One region of the Shigella sp. FC1967 genome, then DNA from elsewhere that is predicted to be linked to it. Evidence: riboswitches for the same ligand, from Rfam matches in the RefSeq annotation. Region 1 holds a riboswitch; the other holds the start of a gene.
The links. A riboswitch is a leader RNA that binds a small molecule or an ion and turns the genes downstream of it on or off. The one in region 1 is predicted to bind thiamine pyrophosphate.
Positions count from the first base shown of each region.

Region 2: linked by a shared signal. The riboswitch ahead of thiC (phosphomethylpyrimidine synthase ThiC) and the one ahead of thiD (bifunctional hydroxymethylpyrimidine kinase/phosphomethylpyrimidine kinase) in region 1 are both predicted to bind thiamine pyrophosphate.

Region 1 is NZ_MIIZ01000610.1:36,037-47,887, reverse strand. It holds gene BHE89_RS25280 (AAA domain-containing protein) at 1-640, opposite strand, end outside; gene BHE89_RS25275 (protein kinase domain-containing protein) at 681-2,732, opposite strand; gene BHE89_RS07265 (4Fe-4S single cluster domain-containing protein) at 2,750-3,379, opposite strand; gene BHE89_RS25270 (hypothetical protein) at 3,379-3,744, opposite strand; gene BHE89_RS25265 (AAA family ATPase) at 3,764-4,219, opposite strand; gene BHE89_RS25260 (hypothetical protein) at 4,341-4,796, opposite strand; gene BHE89_RS25255 (hypothetical protein) at 4,892-5,218, opposite strand; gene thiD (bifunctional hydroxymethylpyrimidine kinase/phosphomethylpyrimidine kinase) at 5,377-6,174, opposite strand; TPP riboswitch at 6,226-6,315, opposite strand; gene pagP (lipid IV(A) palmitoyltransferase PagP) at 7,071-7,706, shown strand; gene BHE89_RS07245 (amino acid permease) at 7,819-9,201, opposite strand; gene BHE89_RS07235 (helix-turn-helix domain-containing protein) at 9,873-10,259, shown strand; gene yidA (sugar-phosphatase) at 10,387-11,193, shown strand; gene brnQ (branched-chain amino acid transport system II carrier protein) at 11,496-11,851, shown strand, end outside.
Region 2 is NZ_MIIZ01001098.1:538-12,388, forward strand. It holds partial or broken gene thiH (2-iminoacetate synthase ThiH) at 1-651, opposite strand, end outside; gene BHE89_RS18760 (thiazole synthase) at 651-1,430, opposite strand; gene thiS (sulfur carrier protein ThiS) at 1,432-1,632, opposite strand; gene BHE89_RS18770 (HesA/MoeB/ThiF family protein) at 1,629-2,378, opposite strand; gene thiE (thiamine phosphate synthase) at 2,368-3,018, opposite strand; gene thiC (phosphomethylpyrimidine synthase ThiC) at 3,002-4,954, opposite strand; TPP riboswitch at 5,096-5,218, opposite strand; gene BHE89_RS18785 (HAD family hydrolase) at 5,263-5,802, opposite strand; gene BHE89_RS26435 (hypothetical protein) at 5,807-5,947, opposite strand; gene nudC (NAD(+) diphosphatase) at 6,093-6,878, shown strand; gene hemE (uroporphyrinogen decarboxylase) at 6,967-8,040, shown strand; gene nfi (deoxyribonuclease V) at 8,033-8,701, shown strand; gene BHE89_RS18805 (YjaG family protein) at 8,776-9,366, shown strand; gene BHE89_RS18810 (HU family DNA-binding protein) at 9,560-9,832, shown strand; gene BHE89_RS18815 (DUF1481 domain-containing protein) at 9,847-10,539, shown strand; partial or broken gene purD (phosphoribosylamine--glycine ligase) at 10,564-11,851, opposite strand, start outside.

The DNA of each region.
Region 1 (11,851 bases):
GTTGTAAATCAGCACTTATCATTTGCCCAATAAAAGAGGTGTGAAATAACACCGCAGAACAATGAATATAAGCACTGTTTTCTGGTATTTCCTCAGTTAATGAAGGTAACGGCCTTAATGAATGTTCCCCGGTGGTTAATAAGGATGAGAGCGTACTCATCATTTCACTGACACTCAAGCCCGTTTGTGACATTAAGCTATCGAGCACTTTTTGCCATTCATTAACCGCTGGAATACCGACAAAATTCGCAAGAGCAGGATTTAAACGTACTGATGCACGCTCTGTATCAAATGCAATTTGTACCGCACCTTGAGCGCCCCCCAAAATATTCATTGATATTGGCCACAAAAAAAGAGGGGCAATACGTGGCTTTATTTTATTGGGCTGTGTATTTAGCACTAAAAAAGGAAAGCCTAAATACATGCCATTAATACCTGTATCTCGTTGGTAAGACTGAGTATTAAGTTGTAAGAGCCACAAGCGATGATTTAATTTCTCACGTTGACGTAAAACGTCACCTTCTAATGAAAACAACCTTTTCTTGCGGTTAATTAAATGCTCAAGTAAGTTTGTCGCTTTTTCATTATCAAAACAGCATTCGGTTAAATCAACACGCCCCGCGTTTGGTGTTAAACGCATTCTAACTAAGTTACCGCGTTGACTTGTAGAAACTAATTTTTTAGAAAAAAAAGTGCAATACTTCTAAAATATATCGTTGTGATCCAGGTATTTGCCATTGCTCAGCGGGAATGCAAAGCATGACAATAATATGGTCAAGAGGTAATCTGCGCGTTAAGAGAAAATCATCAGCCCATCTATCAATAATATCGTTATTAACACGCTTAAAATCCCCTATTCTTTCACTAAGTTGTTCAATAAGTTGATATCGAGGTGTGGCTAATAATATTTTTGCTTGTTGTTTATCAAACGTCTTAATCGCCAGGTTTCTCGCTAATTTAGCGGCATTATTCACCAGTGAATCTAGCGTAATATATTGCCCAATCTCAGCACTTAATAACAAAATATAGTCATTTTCATGCATATTCTTACGATCGATTAAAGCCCGTAGATTTTCATTATACGCATCCGGAAATTCTGCACGAATAATCTCCCAACGAGCGACTAATTGACTTAAAGACGTGATTAACAAATAAAGCTGTAAACTTTCTTCATTTAGTGGAATACGTTGTTGCAGTGCTCGTTCACGAACAGCGCATTGACGATAATAAAGCTGAACAAGCCAATGTGTCTCATCAATAGATTGCAGCTCAGTCGCAAGTGGCTGACAAATTAATTGATAACCTAATAAGGGATGCTCTAAAAGCCATGAAGGTGTAATGATCTCGCCACGGTAAATCAATGGCATATTAGGATTTAAAATTCTCAGTGCGAGTGTAAAACGTAAACTTGGCTCAATATCTTGTTTTTCAATTAATGCCTGCAATTGGGTAATTTGTTTGCCACGATTATCAAATTGGCTTAACCAAATCGTGATTTCACCATGAATAAGCAATGCCGTTGCTTGATCCCAATATTGTGCTTGTGCCGCCACCATTGCAAATGTATCAGGCTGATTAAATAGCTGATCGGCAAATTGAAATTGATAATATTGCTGATTTCCATTGTTGTGATTAATATTCGGCGCTTGTACCGCTAAACCTTGTAGCCACGCATTAACTTCGTTCCATTGCCATCGTTGAAAGCGATCGCGGCAGAGCAAACCCCGTAAAAGTAATTGAATATTTGGATCTAAATCATCCGCTAACTCAACACCATTCGTCATTACTTGAATTAAAAACGCATTATCATGGACATGTTTAAAACAAGCTCCTTGCGTTAATTGCTCAAGTAAAATGATCCCTAAACTCCACCAATCTGATGCTGCCGAAACACCACCCGCTAAAATTTCTGGCGCACTATAACGTGAAATTTCAAGCGGCGAGACAATATCGAGATCGAATTCAGATAAACACGCCGAACCATACTCAATCACCACAATATCAAGGGGATCTCGAGAACGGATCATCAAGTTCGAGGGCTTTAAAGCACGATGACGCACACCATGTTCAGTTAATGCTGCAATAGCCGTACCTAATTCTGAGACTAATGCGTTAATTTCATTCGATTGCCAAAAATCACCGCGTTCAATGAATTGGCTTAGTGAGCCACCTTTTAATCGTTCGGTGACATGCCAAACACGATTCTCCCATCGACCCGTTTCATAAAATACTGGAATATGGTCAGTAGAGATCAGATTTAATACTTGATAAATAGCAGGATCAGGCTCTTCACCTTTAAGATAGAGTGTTAATACGCCTTCTTGCTCTGTTTTGATATTGCTTACGTTATAGCGTTCTCTTTCGCTATTAATAGAATTGATACGTTGTTCAAGACGCCAATCACCAATCAATCTAAACGTTTCATTATCGCTAACGGCGTTATTTTCAATCTCATCAGCCGGATCAGCACCACATTCAAAACAGATAAAATCGTCTTCTCCCATCAAGTGTCCGTTAATACACTTTCTCGGCTGATCGTGATGAAGATCGGGCGTTATTGTAGCGCTCTCGATAGATGAAGATATTGGCGGAGATGGACGCCATCCAGACTCATGAATAGGTTCAATTGTTAGATCCCATCCACACGGTTTTTCATTAACCTGTCCTGCACAAAAAATCTCGGTTAACTGGCGCTCCGTTTGGCAGTGAGGACAAAAACGTATCATGGCCATCCTTTATTCCATCTCTCTTATCTTTTTATCTGTTTTAATTGAACATCTTGTTGTGTTAATACTTCACGCAACCGAGCCATATCACCCTTTTGAGGAATACCTGTAAGATAAATACGCCCTTGGTTATCCATTGAGAGATCAAGCACTTTATCTTCTTCTGTCACATGTCGTTCAAAAGCGCTAAAACGCGCACGTCCCATCGCCGTTAAACAATGAAGTTGCTGATTATCACTGCCTCGTAACATCAAACTTTGTGTAGTTTCTGCTTGATATCGACCGCTCATTAACGCATCAATTAAACCTGACATTTTAGTCACTTGAGGTGCTATCTCATTCCAGTGATAACCACTGTAAATAAAAATATCCCCCGTAAATTGCTGACGTAGCGCTATTAATAACGCATAAAGCGCCTCTGGTTGTTCAAAAGGTTCACCGCCAGAAATCGTAATACCATCAGCAAATGCAAACCAAGGTTGAATTTGTTGAATAATTACATCAACCGTGACACTTTCGGCTTTTCTTTCCCATGTATCTGGTGATAAACAGCCTTTACAACGCAAAGAGCACCCTTGAAACCAGATGCCAATTCGTTTTCCTGGTCCTAATGTTGTCACTGGGAAATGAAGCCGAGATAAACTGATCTGCATTAATTTGCCTGCGGCACTAAAATAATATTGGTCGTTTCACCTATTTGAATATCAGCAATTTGATAGGCTTTTCCTACCGCTAAATCACTGTCAAAAATGGCTCTTGAGAGAGGATTAATAAGATAAACCTCTAATTGGTTACGAATACCACGACCGCCATTTGATAAATCAGATAAACAGTAGAATTTTAACGTCGATTTAGCCGTTTCTGATATCGATAATGTGAGTAATTGTTTATCAAGGCTAGATAAGATATTTGCTACCATTTGTTCAAATATCTGCTCAGCAACATCTTCCCGAATAAAATCAAATACAATAATATTTTCACCAATACGGTTTAATAATTCAGGTCGATTTAAAACCAATTTAAAATGGCGCTCTATTTCACTTTTTTACTTTACGGCTGACATTTTCAAAAGGTTCATCAGGTAGAACATTCGCGACTCTTTCACCATTATTATCAACACGGTAGATCCCAAGATTTGAGGTAAATATAATTAAGGCTTCAGAAAAATAAACGCGGTCGCCACGTCCTGATGTTAATACCCCATCATCAATAATCTGGAGGAATTTATCCATTAAATGAGGATGCGCTTTCTCTATTTCATCAAATAATACAACGCTAAAAGGCTTTTCGCGAATAGCATTGGTTAATTCACCGCCAGAGTCATAACCCACATAACCCGGAGGCGCACCAATTAAACGTTGATCAGCATGTTCGGCACTAAATTCAGACATATCAAAGCGAATATAGGCACTTTCATCACCGAAAAGCAATTGAGTAACCGTTTTTGCTAACTCAGTTTTACCGACACCAGTTGGTCCCGCTAAAAACAACACTCCTCGTGGTCGTCCTCCTTTATTGCTACCCACACCCGTCATGGCACGCTTAATAATATCTAATAAATGCGTGACTGCATGTTGTTGTCCTTTAACACGACGCTGTATAACTTGTGGTGCATTACGAATTTTTTTGTTTATCGATTTTTTGCCAAGGATCTTCTGTAATACCTACCTTGTAACGCCTTACTGCATCACTAATTCGCGTTATTTCCACTTCTTCAATCCGCGCTAATTGCACTATTGCCACTAAATCCAGCAGTAATAACCCTTCTGTTTCATCGATAAAATCATTAAGAAGCGACGCTTTTTCATTCTCAACAAGTAATGAAAACCCTGCTAACGACATCAATAAATTGGGTGCCAACACTCTGCGGATCTGACTATCGGGTTTTGCGACAGGAATGGCTCGAATTCGAGGATTATTAACAGTAAACCAATCGGGTAAATCAGTTTCTTTTTCTACGATCCAAAAAATACTATTGAAGAAAGGTTGATTATATTCGCCAGCAGGTCTCGCTTTAGCTTGATGCGAAGTCATTAATGCTCGCGTAAATAAGTTATGTTCAGCAGGCATAAGATTATCACGATGAGAAAGCAAGCAAGAGGCAAAATCAATACATAGTGCAATCGGCTGACCAGTTATTGTTTGCCATTTTTCTAATACACTATTTAGGCTATCAATATTACCTGCGCGCGATCACCTGTAACGGTTAATCCTAACTGTTGCATTAACATTGCACCATCTTGCAAAGAGAGCGTAGGATTCGCGATCCATTGAAACCCCGTTAACGGCGTATAAGTGATGATATGAATATAACCTACTTCATACAAACTGTTATAAAGCGTCTGGTTAAAAGGCAATGGCGTTATAATATTAGGCGCAACTTCACTGGCTTGTAAGTCACGTACATTACCAAATAACACAAACTGACTTTTCAATGGAATAAAGCGAAGTAAATCACGTAACCAGCGTGGTTTTTGAAAAGCAGTATTCATATCATCCCTCATTGAAAATAAAATATATCTTACCTTAATTCCTCAATATACGGGCTGTTTATATTGAGAATAGTGTTAACTCTCTGAAGCGTCCGATCATAAAAATGAAAATAGAGCCATAACGACTCTATTTAAGATAAGTGTTGTTGTAATCAACATTACCACCAGCGATGAAAATGGTGTACGGGACCGAAACCTTGTCCAACGTCTAAACTGTCTGCATGTTCTAACGCTTGCTGTAAATAGATTTTTGCTTGTTCAACACAAATTTGCCAATTAGAAACCTGGGGACGAATAGCGGCTAAAGCAGCCGAAAGAGTGCATCCTGTGCCGTGGGTATTTTTCGTATTTACGCGTTTGGAGGTAAATCGCCACTCGCCATCTTGAGTAAATAACCAATCAGGGCTTTCATTCTCCGTTAAATGACCGCCTTTCATCAACACCGCTTTGCATCCTTGTTTTAGCAATGCATAACCTTGTTGCTTCATCGTTATTTCATCTTGAGCAACTTCACAACCTAATAGTGCTGCTGCTTCAGGTAAATTAGGTGTGATCAAATCAACCAGAGGCAAAAGCTGATTAATCATTTTATTCATTGCATCAGGCTGTAATAGAGGATCACCACTTTTTGCAATCATTACGGTATCAAGTACAACAAAGGGGATCGCATATTGCTGAAGTTTGTCGCAAACCACATCAATAATCGAGGCATTAGAGAGCATACCAATTTTGGCGCTATCAATTCGAACATCAGACAAGACAGCATCTAATTGAGCGGCAACAAAATCAGGGGATAAATCATAGACACGACGAACACCACAGGTATTTTGAGCAACAAGTGCTGTCATTACTGTTGTGCCATAGACACCCAGTGCGGAAAATGTTTTCAGATCGGCCTGAATACCTGCACCACCACTCGGATCAGTGCCTGCGATAGACAATGCATTGAATCTCACTGATTAACTCCTCCTTTCACCAGTTACAGAAAAGTCGGGCTCTGTTAATCAGCAGAGTTACCTTGACTTCCCTACGCTGGCATTATCCAGATCAGGTTATACGGGTTCATCTCAGCCAATAAGGCGCCCCGAGCCAAAGCCTGTAAATTCAGGCGATAAGGAGTATCGCATGCTCAAGATAAAGATGCTAGTTTGATAGCGAATCTCAACTTATTAACGCCCTGTTTTTAAGATTTGTGATCCAGTAAGAGAAATCAGCAAAGGCTATATATAATAAATAACCTATTCACCTCATGAAAGGGTGTAAACAATGATGCTTTAATTTACACGCCCTCAACATCGGATTATTTGTATAAAACACACATTACACCCCCCGTTGTGCCACTTAAACCTAAACGTTTTATAAACCAATACAGAATTTTTCTTTTTTTTATTTAACTCTTCTTAATCGTTATTCTATTATCCTGCTGGAAATTTAATCTATTTTTATAACCTGATGTTATTAATATTAAATTTATCTCAATATTTTAATTAAGTGATAAAAATAGATACTTTATAGATTTTTCCTGTTGAAAGTAACTAAACCTAAATTATATCTTTCAGGACTCATTTATCAGCTATTTATTTCAAATCTAATAAAAGCTTAATTTTCCATTAAAAACAATACATTATTATAAAAAATAACAGCCTTTAATATCAAAAAAAAAATTTCGTTCATAAGTACAATAAATCTATTTATTTTCTTCTTAACCGATTCTAATCCCTTAAGATTTTATTTAAGAAGTCAAGTTTCAGATACCTCTTATCTTAAATACTTGTCGATTAAATAACACTATTAATAATGTTTATTTGTCATCACTAGAAACACTGTTTATGCCGTACTCGGAGTTATATTTATGTCATCATCCTATTTTCACCCTAGCGTATTAGCTACAACGCTGTTTTCTCTTGCGTTAACAACATCCGCTTTCGCTTCTGAAAATAATACAAATACCTATCAGACTATTACGACAGAAAACCAACAAGTCACCAGTAAGTCATCTCCGTCTAATAATGAAGAGAGCTACTGGGGAAAATTCAAACGTAATATCAATCAAACTTGGGATAGCGACCAATATAATTACTATTTACCTGTATGGACTTGGCATAACCGTTTTACTTACGATAAAGAAAAAACAGATCGCTATAACGAAACACCTTGGGGCTTTGGTATGGGTAAATATCGTTATGACAATGATGGTGATTGGCACTCTCTTTATGCAATGGCATTTATGGATTCAAATAACCGTGTACAGCCTATTATGGGCTATGGTTTTGAAAAAATGTGGTATCCCGGTGATAAAGACGGCTTTCGTATGGGGGCAGGATTTACACTAAGTATTACAGCGCGTCATGAATACAACTATATTCCTATGCCACTTCCTTTACCGCTAGTTTCTGTTGGTTACGGGCATCTTTCACTACAAGCCACCTATGTGCCAGGGACTTATAACAATGGTAACGTCTTATTTGCTTGGTTACGTTGGCAGTAATGTCATTATTTTGCCGATCAGAATAAGTGCGAATAATAAAAAATAGAACATAAAAAAAACGCATCTTAATGATGCGTTTTTATTATTCAACAGAGGCTCAATCTATAATAACTTAAATATCTTGACTTGCTTGAACACGATTAGACGTTTTCTTCATACGGGAAATCTTAAATCCAACCCATAAGAATGCAATCCAGAATGGCATTAAAATTACTGAAATATTCACTTGAGGCATAAATAAGATAATCACTAAAATCATGCATAAGAAAGCAAGGCAGATATAGTTACCATAAGGATACCAAAGTGCTTTAAAGAAAGGCTCTATACCCTCTTTCTTTTTTGCAGCTCTGAATTTTAAATTCGCCAAACAGATCATAATCCAGTTAAGTACCAAGGTGGTAACAACTAACGCCATTAATAGCTCTAACGCTTGCTCAGGTAATAAATAATTAACTAAAATCCCTAATGATGTCGCAATAGCAGACAAAAGTAACGACACAACGGGTACACCACGTTTATTAATGCGAGACAGTGCATGTGGTGCATTACCTTGTTTTGCCAAGCCATAAAGCATACGACTATTAGAATAAACACCACTGTTATAAACAGACAGTGCCGCAGTTAATACCACTGCATTTAAAATATTCGCAATTAAGAAATTATCCAAGTTATGAAAAATCAGGACGAATGGGCTTTCACCTTTTACGACTTGAGTCCAAGGATAAAGTGAAAGTAACACTAGCAACGAACCAATATAGAAAATTAAAATACGATAAACAACTTGATTAGTCGCTTTCGGGATACTGACTTTTGGATTTTCAGCTTCAGCCGCGGTGATCCCCACCAGCTCAAGTCCACCAAAAGAGAACATCACAATGGCTAATGCAGACATAAAGCCCGTAAAGCCATGAGGGAAAAAACCGAGCTCCCATAAATTGCTAATCGAAGCTTGAGGGCCACCATTACCACTGGCTAGTAAGTAGCTCCCAAATAAAATCATGCCAACAATTGCCAACACTTTAATAATGGCAAACCAGAACTCTGTTTCACCATACATTTTAACGTTAATCAAATTGATTAAGTTGATTGCTACAAAGAAGATAGCAACGGACACCCAAACAGGAATATCAGGTAACCAATAGTTAATGTATTTGCCTGCTGCGGTTAATTCTGCCATACCGACAAGAATAAACATCACCCAATAGTTCCAGCCTGATAAGAAGCCAGCGAATGGGCTCCAATATTTATTAGCAAAGTGACTAAACGAACCCGCAACTGGCTCTTCGGCAACCATTTCGCCTAATTGGCGCATGATCATAAACGCAATAAAACCACCAATAGCATATCCTAATATTACTGATGGGCCTGTCATATTAATAGTTTGCGCTATACCAAGAAACAGACCAGCGCCGACAGCACCACCCAGCGCAATTAGCTGGATATGTCGATTTTTCAGACCGCGCTTAAGTTCTGTCTGTTGCGACTCTCTCGCCATACATCCTCTTCTCTTTATTATTTTATCAACTTAAAGTGTAAACTAATATTTACGTTTTGTTTATTTCAAGCCACTATTAAAACACTATTCTGACTTGAATAACAAATACATTTTATGCTAGGCAAAAAATAATAAGAAAAGCTATCTTTTAGTGGTGTTTAGAGGGGAATAATGTGGTGAAGCGGCAAAGGCCTTGTTGGAAATCCTCTCCCCCGATCGCAAAAATTATCTAATGCCACAAGATAGAGACCAAAGGTAATGGCTAATGCAATAATTAAGCTAATAATTATTTTCTTTGCGTTTCAATTTTAAAATCCTTTAAATACATTTTGTTAGTATGACTGATCACATTATAAGCATTCGCTTAAATTACGATAACAAGACAGGGAGTTTGTTGTTATAAAATTCGTCAATCAATTATCTCTATGAGTAAATTTAGCATAACTTTCATAATGAAAGATAAACGCTTCCTCGACAGACTTCAGATAATTTGCATTATTTCGCTCTAAACGGGATGTAAAATGACCTTATATTATTTAAATACACATTTTTGCCAACGATGAGAGATAGCTATCCATTAATATGGATTTCTCTGTCTGCTATTTTTTGTATAAGATTAGGGAGTTAATTTTGATTTTTTACCTTAACTTCATTGATAGAATGGAACTGTAATGCCACAAGATAATCATCTCGCATTGGTTTGCGCGCTAAGTAAATGGATTGAGGAGCATTTAGGTCGTGTTATCCATCTTGAAGAGTTGGCGGCTTATTCTGGGTATTCTCTTTGGCATATGCAGAAAATCTTTAAAGAAGTCACAGGCACCTCTTTAGGTAAGTATATCCGTCAGCGTAGATTAGCTGGTGCTATTCATCTATTGCGTACCAGTGAGCGCTCTATCTTCGATATTGCCCTTGATTTCGGCTTTGGTTCACAATCTCACTTTACTTATATGTTTCGTAAAGAGTATGGCATCACACCTTTCGACTTTCGACAAAATCAAGAGATCGTTTTAGAAACCAAACAACCTTTACATTTACAATCGCCTTGTGCTGATTAACCCTTCTATTTATGTGACATTATACAGATAGCCTTTAATGTCACATAAATAATACGCAAGCTATGTGATGATAGACCGCTTCGCCCTTCCTTTATCATGATTGCTTTTATTTAATATGGGGATGCTAATGAGTATTAAGCTTATCGCTATTGATTTAGATGGAACCTTGCTTAACAAACAACACGAAATTACGCCAGAAGTAAAACAAGCAGTTCAGCGAGCAAAAGAGGCGGGAGTTAAGATTGTTCTGGCTTCAGGGCGCTCCTTTAATGGCATCTCTCCCTATTTAAAAACACTCGGTCTTGATACCTCTGATTGTTACTGTATCAGCAATAATGGTAGCCAAATCCATCAAGCAGATAATGGTGAAGTTATTATTCAAGATCTGCTCAATTTTGAAGATTACCTCTATTTTGAAAATCTCGCTCGTGAGATTGGTGTCCATTTTCACGTTATCAGCGATAATAAGATTTATACCACCAACCGTCATATTAGCCATTTCACGTGCCAAGAAGCCTTTTTATCTTGGACTCCACTCTATTATCGTCCACTAAATGAAATGCAAACTGATATGTATTTTAGTAAGTTTATGATTGTGGATGCACCTGCCGTTTTGGATAATGCCATTCAATATCTTCCTGCTAATATTTATGAACAATACAGCATATTACGTAGCGCCCCTTATTTTATTGAAGTGTTAAACACCCATGTCAACAAAGGGAGTGCGGTACAAAAAGTCGCTGAACATTTGAAAATCACACCAGAAAAAATCATGTGTATTGGTGATCAAGGTAATGATTTAGCAATGCTGAAATATGCGGGTTTAAGCGTTGCGATGGGAAATGCTCCTGAAGAAGTGAAAAAAGTCGCTAAATTCGTCACACTTTCTAATGAAGAGCACGGCGTTGCAGTGGCGATCAATAAATTTATTTAAACACGATCTTTTTTGTGTTTTATCGCGAATGTCTACAAAATTATATAGCAATTGTGATCCTTCGCAGAGGATCACACTGCTTTTCGACCAAAAACATAGCCTTTTATGATTCTATAATTGCTGTTAAATGAGCGTTAAATCTGCCTTTCTTCTTACATATCCTTCAGAATTTGTTACTATCAATTCACTTTTCGTTATTCAAACTGCATTTTCACAACATATTAAGCTGTTAATTAGGCTAGATGTAGAATAACAAATATAAATCATTTATATATTTTCTTCACAGACAGGTAGTTTAAGTTATGCTTTCTACAAAAGATATGCTCGTTCTTGGAATGATGGTTTTTGCACTCTTCCTTGGCGCTGGCAATATTATTTTCCCCCCTATGGCGGGTTTTCAATCGGGAAACCTCTGGTTTAGTACGTCTTTAGGTTTCCTCGTTACGGGTGTCTTACTCCCTTTCCTAACCTTAGTTATTGTTGCAATTCGTGGACGCGGTGAACGCCTTTCTGTTGATTTACCTTCATGGGTTGCCGTCATTTTCTGGGTAGCACTGTATCTTATCGTAGGTTCCACTTTTGCGATGCCTCGTGTCACTAATACCGCTTATGAAATGGGTTTTTTACCTTTAGGACTTATTGAGAAAAATACGGCAAC
Region 2 (11,851 bases), on a different contig from region 1:
TGCCAGCTTGCCCTAATCTATCGGGTGTTTGTAGTCGCCAATGGAAATCTTGTTTTTTACCTTTTAGATGGTGAAGTTGGTAAGTAGGTTCATGGTAGGTTTCTTGATAAACCATCACGCCATCAATACCCAGTGTTTTTAATTCTGCATATTCTTCTGTCGCAAGAGGTTGAACTTCCATCATTAATGAACTGAAATGTTCTCGAATAAGAGGGATATATTGGCGAAAATAATCCATTCCCACTTTTTTTTTTGATGTTCCCCAGTCACTAATAACAAACTATCAAAACCTAATTGTCTGATGCTATTACATTCGGCAATGATTTCACTTTCATTTAATGTTTTACGTTTAATGGCGTTACTCATTGAAAAACCACAATACGTACAGTCATTTGCGCATAAATTAGAAAGGTAAAGTGGTACATATAATCCCACAACATTACCAAAACGCTGACGAGTTAATTGTTGAGCGCGCTGAGCCATTGGCTCTAAATAATGACGACCAGCGGGTGAAATTAACGCCATAAAATCATCAAGTGTTAGAACGTGACGATTTAATGCGGCTTCAACATTCGCATTGGTTTTACTATTGAGCTTTAATGTAATGTCATCCCAATCAAGCTGTTGCCAATAATCAGAAAAAGTATCCATCAGAATGCCTCTAAGTATTGAGTTAATGGACTAGAGGCTTGTGCTTGCATATTTACAACGGAAGCGGGTGTAGTTAGTCCTGATTGTCGGGCAAATTCACCCGCATCAAGCGCAGCTTTAAATGCTTGCGCCATTAAAATCGGATTTTTGGCAACAGCAATTGCAGTATTAACCAATACTGCATCAGCGCCTAATTCTAAAGCTTCGAGTGCATGACTTGGTGCGCCAATGCCCGCATCAACAACAACAGGAATTGAGGCTTGTTCAATGATAATTCGTAGAAAATCACGAGTCTGTAAACCTTGATTCGAGCCAATAGGAGAACCTAAAGGCATTACAGCTGCACAGCCAACTTCTTCTAAACGACGACATAAAACAGGATCAGCACTGCAATAAGGTAAAACAACAAAACCTTCTTTAACGAGGATCTCAGCGGCTTTAAGTGTTTCAATAGGATCGGGTAATAAATATTTGGTGTCAGGATGAATTTCTAATTTTATCCAATAGGTGCCAAAGGCTTCTTTGGCTAAACGAGCCGCAAAAACCGCTTCTTGTGCCGTTTTTGCACCCGATGTATTAGGTAATAATTTTACCCCTAATGATTTTAGTGGTGCGATTAAATCATCATTACCCTTTTTTAAATCCACCCGTTTCATTGCCATCGTGACTAATTGGCTACCCGAAGCTTTAATGGATTCTGTCATTAGTGTTGGTGTTGCAAATTTCCCTGTACCTGTAAAAAGTCTAGATGTGAATGTTGTATCAGCAATTTTTAACATTTCAGCCTCCTGCAATTGCTTGGAAGAGAAGAATAGTATCGCCATCATTAATAACATGTGTTTCCCAATTTTCACGGGGAACGATGGTTTCATTGATAGCAAGTGCTACACCAATAGGGGGTTGTGCTAACTGAATAAGGAGCTGACAGATAGTGACAGGCATATCCAGAGAATATTGTTCGTCATTTACGGTAATGTTCATGCTAACCCTCGACAAACAGGACATGTTTTTGATGGTGTTAAACGCAAAGTACTCCAATTTTGTTTTCTACCATCGAAAAGGCGAAGTTTTCCACTTAGAGAACTGGGTAAGCCAGAGAGTAATTTAATTGCTTCCAGTGCCTGAAGAGTGCCAATCACGCCGACGACAGGACCTAGAATTCCAGCTGTTTTGCAATTTCGTTGTGGTTCTGTCTCATCGGGATAGAGGCAGTGATAGCAACCATGAGTAAAAGGCGGTTCAAATACCATCAGTTGCCCACTAAACCCTACGGCACTGCCACTGATAAGCGGAGTTTGCTGTGTGACACAAGCACGATTAATTGCTTGGCGTGTGAGCATGTTATCTGTGCAATCTAAGACTAAATCGACCTCTTTAACTAATTTAGATAATAAGTCGCCATTGATGCGTTGTTTATAAGCGGTAATTTTTATCTCTGGATTTAATGCCCCCAGAGACTGCTTTGCGATCTCTGATTTTGCGTCAGGAATATCTTGAGTTCGATAAAGAATTTGACGTTGTAGGTTAGAAACATGTAACTCATCATTATCAACTAAAATAAGCTCACCAATACCCGCACCAGCAAGATAAAGTGATGCTGGAGATCCCAAACCACCAAGCCCAATGATCAGTACCTTTGCTTGTTGAAGCTTGCTTTGACCTTTTAATCCAATATCTTCTAACATCACTTGTCGGCTATAACGCATAAATTCATTATCATTTAGCATGATGGTTTCCCTCCACTAATTCTAATAATTTACGAGTCACTTGTTGCCAATCAGGTGCTTTCGTTATTGCACTGACTAAGGCAACACTGCCGACACCGGTTGCAACAACATCGGGCACTTTCTCTAGTGAGATCCCACCAATAGCAACAGTTGGAAAGTCGGGTGTCTGTTCGACTTGTTGTTTGAGTGCCTTCAAACCTTGAGGTTTAGATGGCATATCTTTTGTTGTGGTTGGAAAGATATGCCCTAATGCGATGTAAGATGGACGTAATGCTTTCGCTCTTTGTAATTCCGTTTCATTGTGAGTGGAAATACCAAGGCGTAAGCCTGATTGTTTAATGGCATAAAGGTCAGCAATATCAATATCTTCTTGACCGAGATGAACACCATAGGCGTGATGTTGAATGGCGAGTTGCCAATAATCATTGATAAACAGTCTTGCATGATACTGTTTACCTAATTTTATTGCTTCAATGATCTTTTGTTCAATATCATCTGGTTGTTGATCTTTTATGCGTAATTGCAGGGTAGTAACGCCTACCTTTAACAGGCGTTCGATCCATTCAACAGAATCAACAACGGGATAAAGCCCAAGCTTTTTTTCTGTTGATGCAAAAGGTGTGTTAGAGGATCTGTTCATTTTCAGTCACCTCAATACTGGCGATTTCTGCACTGTGGTATAACTCATTTCCATGCTCTTTAAAGGCTTGAGACATTTGCTCCATGCCCGCTGCATAATCGCGCACTTCTTGCGTTATTTTCATTGAGCAGAATTTAGGACCACACATTGAGCAAAAGTGGGCGACTTTTCCTGATGCTTGAGGCAAGGTTTCATCGTGATATTGACGTGCAGTTTCAGGATCAAGCGCTAAATTGAATTGATCTTCCCATCTAAACTCAAAGCGAGCTTTTGACATTGCGTTATCACGAATTTGAGCACCGGGATGTCCTTTGGCTAAATCGGCAGCATGAGCAGCGATTTTATAAGTAATAAGCCCTTGCTTTACATCTTCTTTGTTAGGTAATCCAAGGTGTTCTTTAGGTGTGACATAACAAAGCATCGCGCAGCCAAACCACCCAATCATTGCGGCACCAATACCCGAGGTAAAGTGGTCATAGCCTGGTGCAATGTCGGTAGTAAGAGGGCCTAATGTATAAAATGGTGCTTCATGACAATGTGTTAATTCTTCTGTCATATTGCGGCGGATCATCTGCATTGGAACGTGGCCTGGGCCTTCTATCATGACTTGAACGTCATATTCCCATGCAATTTTTGTTAGTTCACCTAGGGTATGTAATTCAGAAAATTGTGCTTCATCGTTCGCATCTTGAATTGAACCCGGTCTTAGTCCGTCGCCTAGTGAAAGGGAAACATCATAATCCGTACAAATTTCACAGATTTCACGGAAATGCTCGTAGAGGAAATTCTCTTTATGATGTGATAAACACCATTTCGCCATTATCGAACCGCCACGAGAGACAATACCCGTTAGGCGTTTTGCTGTCATTGGCACATAGCGTAACAATACACCTGCATGAATAGTAAAATAATCAACGCCTTGCTCTGCTTGTTCTAACAAAGTATCTCGGAATATTTCCCAAGTGAGATCTTCAGCAATACCGTTAACTTTCTCTAGTGCCTGATAAATTGGAACTGTACCGATAGGAACAGGGCTATTGCGAATGATCCACTCACGTGTTTCATGAATATAACGGCCCGTTGAGAGATCCATTACGGTATCCGCTCCCCAGCGTGTAGACCAAATGAGTTTTTCAACTTCTTCTTCAATGGAGGAGGTTACAGAAGAGTTGCCGATATTGGCATTCACTTTCACTAAGAAATTTCGCCCAATAATCATGGGTTCTGATTCAGGGTGATTGATATTGGCTGGAATGATTGCTCTACCTGCTGCAACTTCTTGGCGTACAAACTCAGGCGTAATATTGTCAGGAAGATGAGCACCAAAGCTAAACCCTGTATGCTGCTGGCGTAAAACTTCGCTACGAATTCTCTCACGCCCCATATTTTCACGAATAGCAATAAATTCCATTTCAGGCGTAATAATACCTTTGCGGGCATAATGTAATTGCGTCACACTTTTGCCATTGAGTGCTTTTTTGGGGGTTGGTTTTAAGGGAAAACGTAGATGTTCTAATCCAGCATCAGAAAGGCGCTGTTGGGTGAAATCTGAACTTAAAAGTGAAAGCACTTCAGTATCATTACGCTCATCAATCCATGGTTGACGTATTTTTTTTAATCCCAAATTAACGTCAAGTTGAGACGCAGGGTCACCATAAGGGCCCGATGTGTCATACACCGGTACAGGCTCATTGTCTTCAAAAATAGGGGAATCTTTTGATCCTCCTATTAGCGTTTTATCAAGTTGGATCTCACGCATTGGTACTTGAATATCAGTACGTGAGCCTTCGAGGTAAATACGGTTTGAATTTGGGAAACTTACGCCTCGAATGGTGCTGATAAACTTTTGAGCTGCATCACGCTGTTCTTTTCGTGGGCGCTGTTTGTTGTTGGTTGGTGAAATATCTTTAACGGATATATTTTGATTTTGGGACATAGCATTTCCTAATAAATATCATGCAGGCGAGTTGCCTGTCGGGTGAATATTGAGAAAAATGCTTGTCTGGAGGTCGCAGGGAGTATCGACAGATAGGTGTATATAGATGTGTAAAAAATATACGCAATGAAGCTATCAAAAGGTCGAATCACTCTTGTTCCCTTCGCGGGTATTAACCCGATCAGGTTCCGCGGATCCCGAATTAACGGTCTCAGCCTGTATTTATAATAGCCTTATAAACACTAGGCACTCCGACAAGAAGATGTTCAGTATATGAAAGATTTTAAAAACTACAAGTCCGACATGGGCTATTTATTTAAATTCCAATGTTGTTGTCCCCATGCTTGTTCATCAGAAATTTGTACTAATTTGGGGTCGGCGTTAACCGTGATAACATGATCTGCTTGGTAACATAAAGGGAGATCATTAGATGAATCAGTATAGAAAATAAAACATAAGTATCTTTTTATGTTATTAGCTTCTTTCCATTGATTTAAGCGCTCAACCTTCCCTTCTCGAAATGTCGGAATACCTTCAATAAACCCAGTGTAATGATTGTCCTTAATTTGCATATCAATCCCCATTGAAATATCTGCATTAAGTTGCTTTGCAATCACATGAACTAAAAAAGACATTGTTGCTGAAATAATCATAACGGGAATATTCTGCTGTCGATATTGTGTAATTATTGATATTCCTTGTGGGTAAAGCAAAGGCTGAATTTTAGTTTCGGTAAAATCATTAACTAGTCGATTTATTGTATTTATATCATAATGTCTAAAGTACGCTAAATGTTGAAAAAGATATTGCTTTATGTCTAACGTTTCAGCGTAATAATCTGCGATCATTTGCTCATCTAGTTTTAAAAAACTGAGGATCAGTGACTATTTTCTTATCCCACAAATAGTTTGTCCATAAGCGGCTAGAATCGCCGGCTAAAAGCGTTTCATCTAGATCAAAAATAGCAATCTTACTTTTGGTTTTATCTGTCATTCTAAGCGTTCTTATTATTAATAAAATTTATATTTATATTTTAAGAATGTTAATGAATTATAGAAGGTAGTTATAATTCATTGAGTGCTTCTTGCTAAAGAGAGTATCCTCTATTTTATATCATTATTTGGGATAGATGGTCGTTATGCATTTATATACATTAACAGGTTCAGAAAAGGGCTGGTGGACAGTTAGTCTTGGGGGGCGCGTGTGGCTACCTAAAGGTGAACTTCCATTTGGTTTAGCTAAAGATTGGGATCTCATTGGTCAACACGCCAAAATTGTGGGTGAATGGCAAGGTGAAACCGTTTGGCTTATTCATGGAAAAATGGATAACGACATGTGCTCACCCAGACTTATCGCCTCACAAGATGAAAACTTATTTAAATTAGTTGGTCGTGGCGTCCAACTGGCTGAGTTTTATCGTTCTCACCGTTTTTGTGGTTATTGTGGTTCTAAAATGCGTCATAGCGAAAGCGAATGGGCATGTTTATGCGATAACTGCCATGAGCGCTATTACCCACAAATTGCCCCTTGTATTATTGTGGGTATTCGCCATGAAGATAAAATCTTATTAGCACACCATGTTAGGCACAAACATTCACCTCTTTACACGGTACTTGCTGGTTTTGTTGAGGTTGGTGAAACGTTAGAAGAAGCCGTGGCCCGTGAAGTGTTTGAAGAGAGCAATATTCGTATTCGCAATATTCGTTATGTATCCTCTCAGCCTTGGCCGTTCCCTCATTCCTTAATGATGGGCTTTTTAGCTGATTATGATGGTGGTGAGCTACGTCATGATCCTTCTGAATTAACGAGTGCAGGTTGGTATCGCTATGATCAATTACCGCAGATCCCACCGCCAGACACGATTGCCCGACGTTTGATCGAAGATACGATAGCCAATATTAGACAAGATAAAGAAAAGAACTAAATAAAGGCGCGGTCTGCCAACAGTTATTTTTCCAGCATGTTACAATGCATGCTATTTTGCGGCCCTATTACTGTTAATGGAGTTAGTCATGAGTGAGTTGAAAAACGACCGCTATTTACGTGCGCTGTTGCGCCAACCTGTTGATGTCACCCCAGTTTGGATGATGCGTCAGGCAGGCAGATATCTTCCTGAATATAAGGAAACACGGGCACAGGCGGGGGATTTCATCTCATTGTGCAAGAATACAGAATTAGCATGTGAAGTCACATTACAGCCTTTAAGACGCTTCCCTTTAGATGCTGCTATTTTATTTTCTGATATTTTAACTATTCCAGATGCAATGGGATTAGGTCTTTACTTTGAAACGGGTGAAGGTCCTCGCTTTAAATCACCAATAAATAGCATTGATGATATTAAAAAATTGCCTATTCCTGATCCTGAAGATGAACTGGGGTATGTGATGAATGCAGTACGTGCCATTCGTCATGCATTGCAAGGTAGTGTGCCATTAATTGGTTTTTCAGGAAGCCCCTGGACACTGGCAACTTATATGGTTGAAGGTGGAAGTAGTAAGGCCTTCACAAAAATTAAAAAAATGATGTATTCAGAGCCTCAAGCATTGCATCTATTACTGGATAAACTGGCAGATAGCGTTATTCTGTATCTGAATGCTCAAATTAAAGCGGGTGCACAATCTATCATGATCTTTGATACATGGGGTGGTGTGCTAACAGGTCGTGATTACCAACTTTTCTCATTACACTATATGCATAAGATTGTTGATGGTCTTATCCGTGAATATGATGGAAGAAAAGTGCCAGTTACTTTATTTACTAAAGGTGGTGGTCGTTGGCTAGAAGCGATGGCTGCGACTGGTTGTGATGCATTAGGACTAGATTGGACGATTGATATCGAAGATGCTCGTCGCCGAGTCGGGGATAAAGTTGCGTTACAAGGTAATATGGATCCTTCTATGCTGTATGCACCACCTGCCAGAATAGAACAAGAAGTCGAGACTATTTTGGCTGGGTTTGGTAAAGGCAATGGTCATGTCTTTAATCTTGGGCACGGTATTCATCAAGATGTTCCACCTGAACATGCTGGGGCATTTATTGATGCGGTTCACCGTTTATCGAAGCCTTATCATCAGGATAATGATTAATACCCAACAATTACGTCAGGAGCAGACAGAGAAAGCTCAACAGATTATTTTAACAGACCAATTTACAGCACCAATTTGCATAGCGGGTGCTGATGTTGGTTTTGAAGACGGTGGCGCAGTTACTCGCGCCGCCATCGTAGTAATGCACTACCCATCTTTTGAAATTCTTGAATATCAAATAGCCCGAATACCGACAACTCTTCCTTATATCCCTGGCTTACTTTCATTTAGAGAGTGTCCAGCGTTACTGACTGCTTGGCAATTAATCAAACAAAAGCCTTCTCTTATTTTTGTTGATGGACAAGGTATTGCTCATCCTAGAAGGCTTGGTGTTGCAAGTCATTTTGGTTTACTAGTGGATACACCAACTATTGGTGTGGCAAAAAGTCGTTTATGTGGTACTGATAAAGCCGTTAATGAAGAGATGGGAAGCTATGAGCCACTAATGGATAAGAATGAGCAAATAGGATGGATTTATCGCAGTAAGAAAAAATGTAAACCTCTGTATATTTCTCCGGGTCATAAAGTGAGTATGAAAGGCGCTTTGCAGTGGGTTGAATTGTGTATGAAAGGATATCGATTGCCAGAACCAACGCGTTGGGCTGATGGTATTGCTTCAAATAGGCGATTATTTGAGCAATTGAATAAGAATAAGCTCTAAATGTTCGGGAAATATGTGGATATTTTGAATTTTCAGGTAAACTGCGCCTAAGTTAAGAAAATGAGTAATCACGAATGTTGAAGAACCCAATCCATTTACGTTTAGAAAAGCTAGAAGCTTGGCAACACCTGACGTTTATGGCATGCCTGTGTGAGAGAATGTACCCAAATTATCAGGTATTTTGTCGTGAAACAGGTTTTACCGATCCAATGCTTTATCGCCGTATTCTCGATCTGGTTTGGGAAACTTTAACGGTGAAAGATGCAAAAGTTAATTTTGATTCTCAATTAGAGAAATTAGAAGAAGCTATTCCTGATGCATCTCTGTTCGAGATTTATGGTGTCTATCCTGCGATTGACGCCTGTGTTGCGCTTAGTGAAATTGTTCACTCACGTTTAAGCGGTGAATCATTAAGTCACGCTATTGAAGTGAGCAAATTATCAGTAGGGACAGTTGCTTCACTTGAAATGACACAAGCAGAAAGAGAAATGAGTGAAGAAGAGCTTAGATCTTTACCTGCTGTTATTGAAGAGTTCGATATCCAATGGGAAATTTACCGTCTACTTGTAGAATGTGAAGAAAGAGATGTCGAACTGATCAAAGGTCTACGAGCAGACCTTCGTGAAGCTGGAATGAGCAATATCGGTATAGAATTAACGCACTAAATCAGAAAAACGTGATTTAGTGCTTGAAAAGCGACGTTTAAAGACTTCACATCACCCCTGTGTATGTTCTACATTGGGTACGAAAAGAAGTGGCTCAGGTGTTTTACTTAATTTATCCTTTTAAAAAGAGAATAAGTTAAGTTTTTTCACCAGATGTTTTTCAAACGATAAAACATACTTTAAGGACTATTTTATGAACAAAGCTGAATTAACCGAATCAGTTGCTGAAAAAGCGGATCTGACAAAAACTCAAGCAAAAGCTGCTATTGAAGCGTTTATCGATTCAGTAACAGGTGCTCTGAAAGAAGGCGATTCTGTACAGTTAGTTGGTTTCGGTACATTCAAGGTAAATCACCGTGCAGAGCGTACTGGTCGTAACCCTCAAACTGGTAAAGAAATTAAAATTGCAGCAGCTAATGTTCCTGCATTTACTGCCGGTAAAGCACTGAAAGACGCAGTAAAATAATTCCTTTGAACGGAATGAACAATAGAGGGGGATTTACTCCCCTTTTGTTGAAACGACAGGGGCTGTTAGCAATAGGATTTGCTTTTTTGCTCAGCGCCTGCTCTTCTACTGTGCAACTACCTGAATTTTCTGCAACAGGTTATATTGCGGACGATGGAGTTGTGCGACTATGGCGTTTAAATAATAAAGCGTCAGAACCTCAAGTGATCATGAGCGTTTATAGTTTTTATAAAAAACCAGAAACGGTCATCACATTCTATGAATATCGCCAAAATAGGCTTTGGCAAGTTCGCTCTGAAATTCTCAATCCTAACGATCCCTCATCTTGGCACCTTCGTTTAAATAAACGTGGTGAAGTTATTTTCATGCAACAAGAGAGCCAGAAGCAAAAACGAGCATTAACAGAAGATGAGCGTTTAAGAATGGTATTTGCTGCAAGTAAAGAGCGTGAAATCAGCGAAGCGCTTACTATTGGGAAAGTAAATTTAATACAGGGTGTCTGGTATCAAAATACAATGACAACATGTGCTGGAGAGAAGGTGAGTGTTTCATTTGAAGGTTCAGAACAACGTTGGTTAAAAACAAGAACACGTAATTCAAGTAAGCCTTCTTATGTTGCTTGGCTTGATTCACCAGAAGGTAAGCAATTACTTATGGTCGCAGATCACGATTTTTGTAAATGGGAACCAACAAAAGAGAGCTTGTGATCACCCCCTTTTGTTGTTAATTCTCTATTTCTTTAAGCGTGCAATCGCGCGATAACCAATATCATGGCGATAAAAACTACCATCCCAATGAATACCTTTAGCTAAAGCATACGCATTTTTTTGGGCTTGTTCGATATCATCACCTAATGCTGTTACACATAGTACTCGTCCACCGGCAGTGATAACTTCGCCTTTGTCATTGAGTGTTGTTCCAGCTTGAAATACCTTCGCCGTTGTTGAGGATGTTGGTGTTAAGCCCTTGATAACATCACCTTGACGATAATCCGCTGGGTAGCCACCTGCTGCAATCACAACCCCCAAAGCTGGACGAGGATCCCAATGGGAATCTTTATCTTTTAAGTTGCCTTTTGCGCCAGCTAAACAGAGATCAACTAAGTCAGATTGCATACGCATCATAATAGGTTGAGTTTCTGGATCGCCAAAACGACAGTTAAACTCAATAACCTTAGCGATACCTTGTTTATCAATCATCAGACCAGCATAAAGGAAACCTTGGTAACGATGACCTTCGGAAGCCATTCCCTTTACTGTTGGATAAATGATTTTTTCCATGACTTGCTGGTGGATTTCTGGCGTAACAACAGGCGCCGGTGAATATGCACCCATTCCCCCCGTATTAGGGCCCGTATCTCCATTGCCAACACGCTTATGATCTTGGCTTGTTGCCATTGGAATTACGTGTTCACCATCAACCATAACGATAAAGCTAGCTTCTTCGCCATCAAGAAATTCTTCGATAACAATACGATGTCCTGCATCACCAAAAACATTGCCAGCCAACATATCTTTAATTGCAGCTTCAGCTTCAGCTTGCGTCATTGCAACAATAACGCCTTTACCTGCTGCTAAACCATCTGCTTTGATAACAATCGGCGCGCCACTTTATTGAGATACTCAAGTGCAGGCGCTATTTCTGTAAAATTTTGATAAGCCGCAGTTGGAATGTTATGACGAGCTAAAAAATCTTTTGTGAAGGCTTTAGAGCCTTCTAATTGAGCGGCTCCTTTTGTTGGACCAAAGATGGTCAGTCCCGCTTCTTTAAATGCATCGACAACACCCATAACCAGAGGTGCTTCTGGGCCTACGATCGTTAAATCAATTTGGTTTTCGAGGGCAAATGTAACTAATGCAGGAATATCGGTTGCACTAATAGCCACATTCTCAACACCATTTTCTAATGCTGAGCCAGCATTACCAGGAGCAACAAAAACCTGTGTTGCCAGCGGTGATTGAACGGCCTTCCAAGCTAAAGCATGTTCCCGACCGCCATTACCAATAATCAAAATTTTCA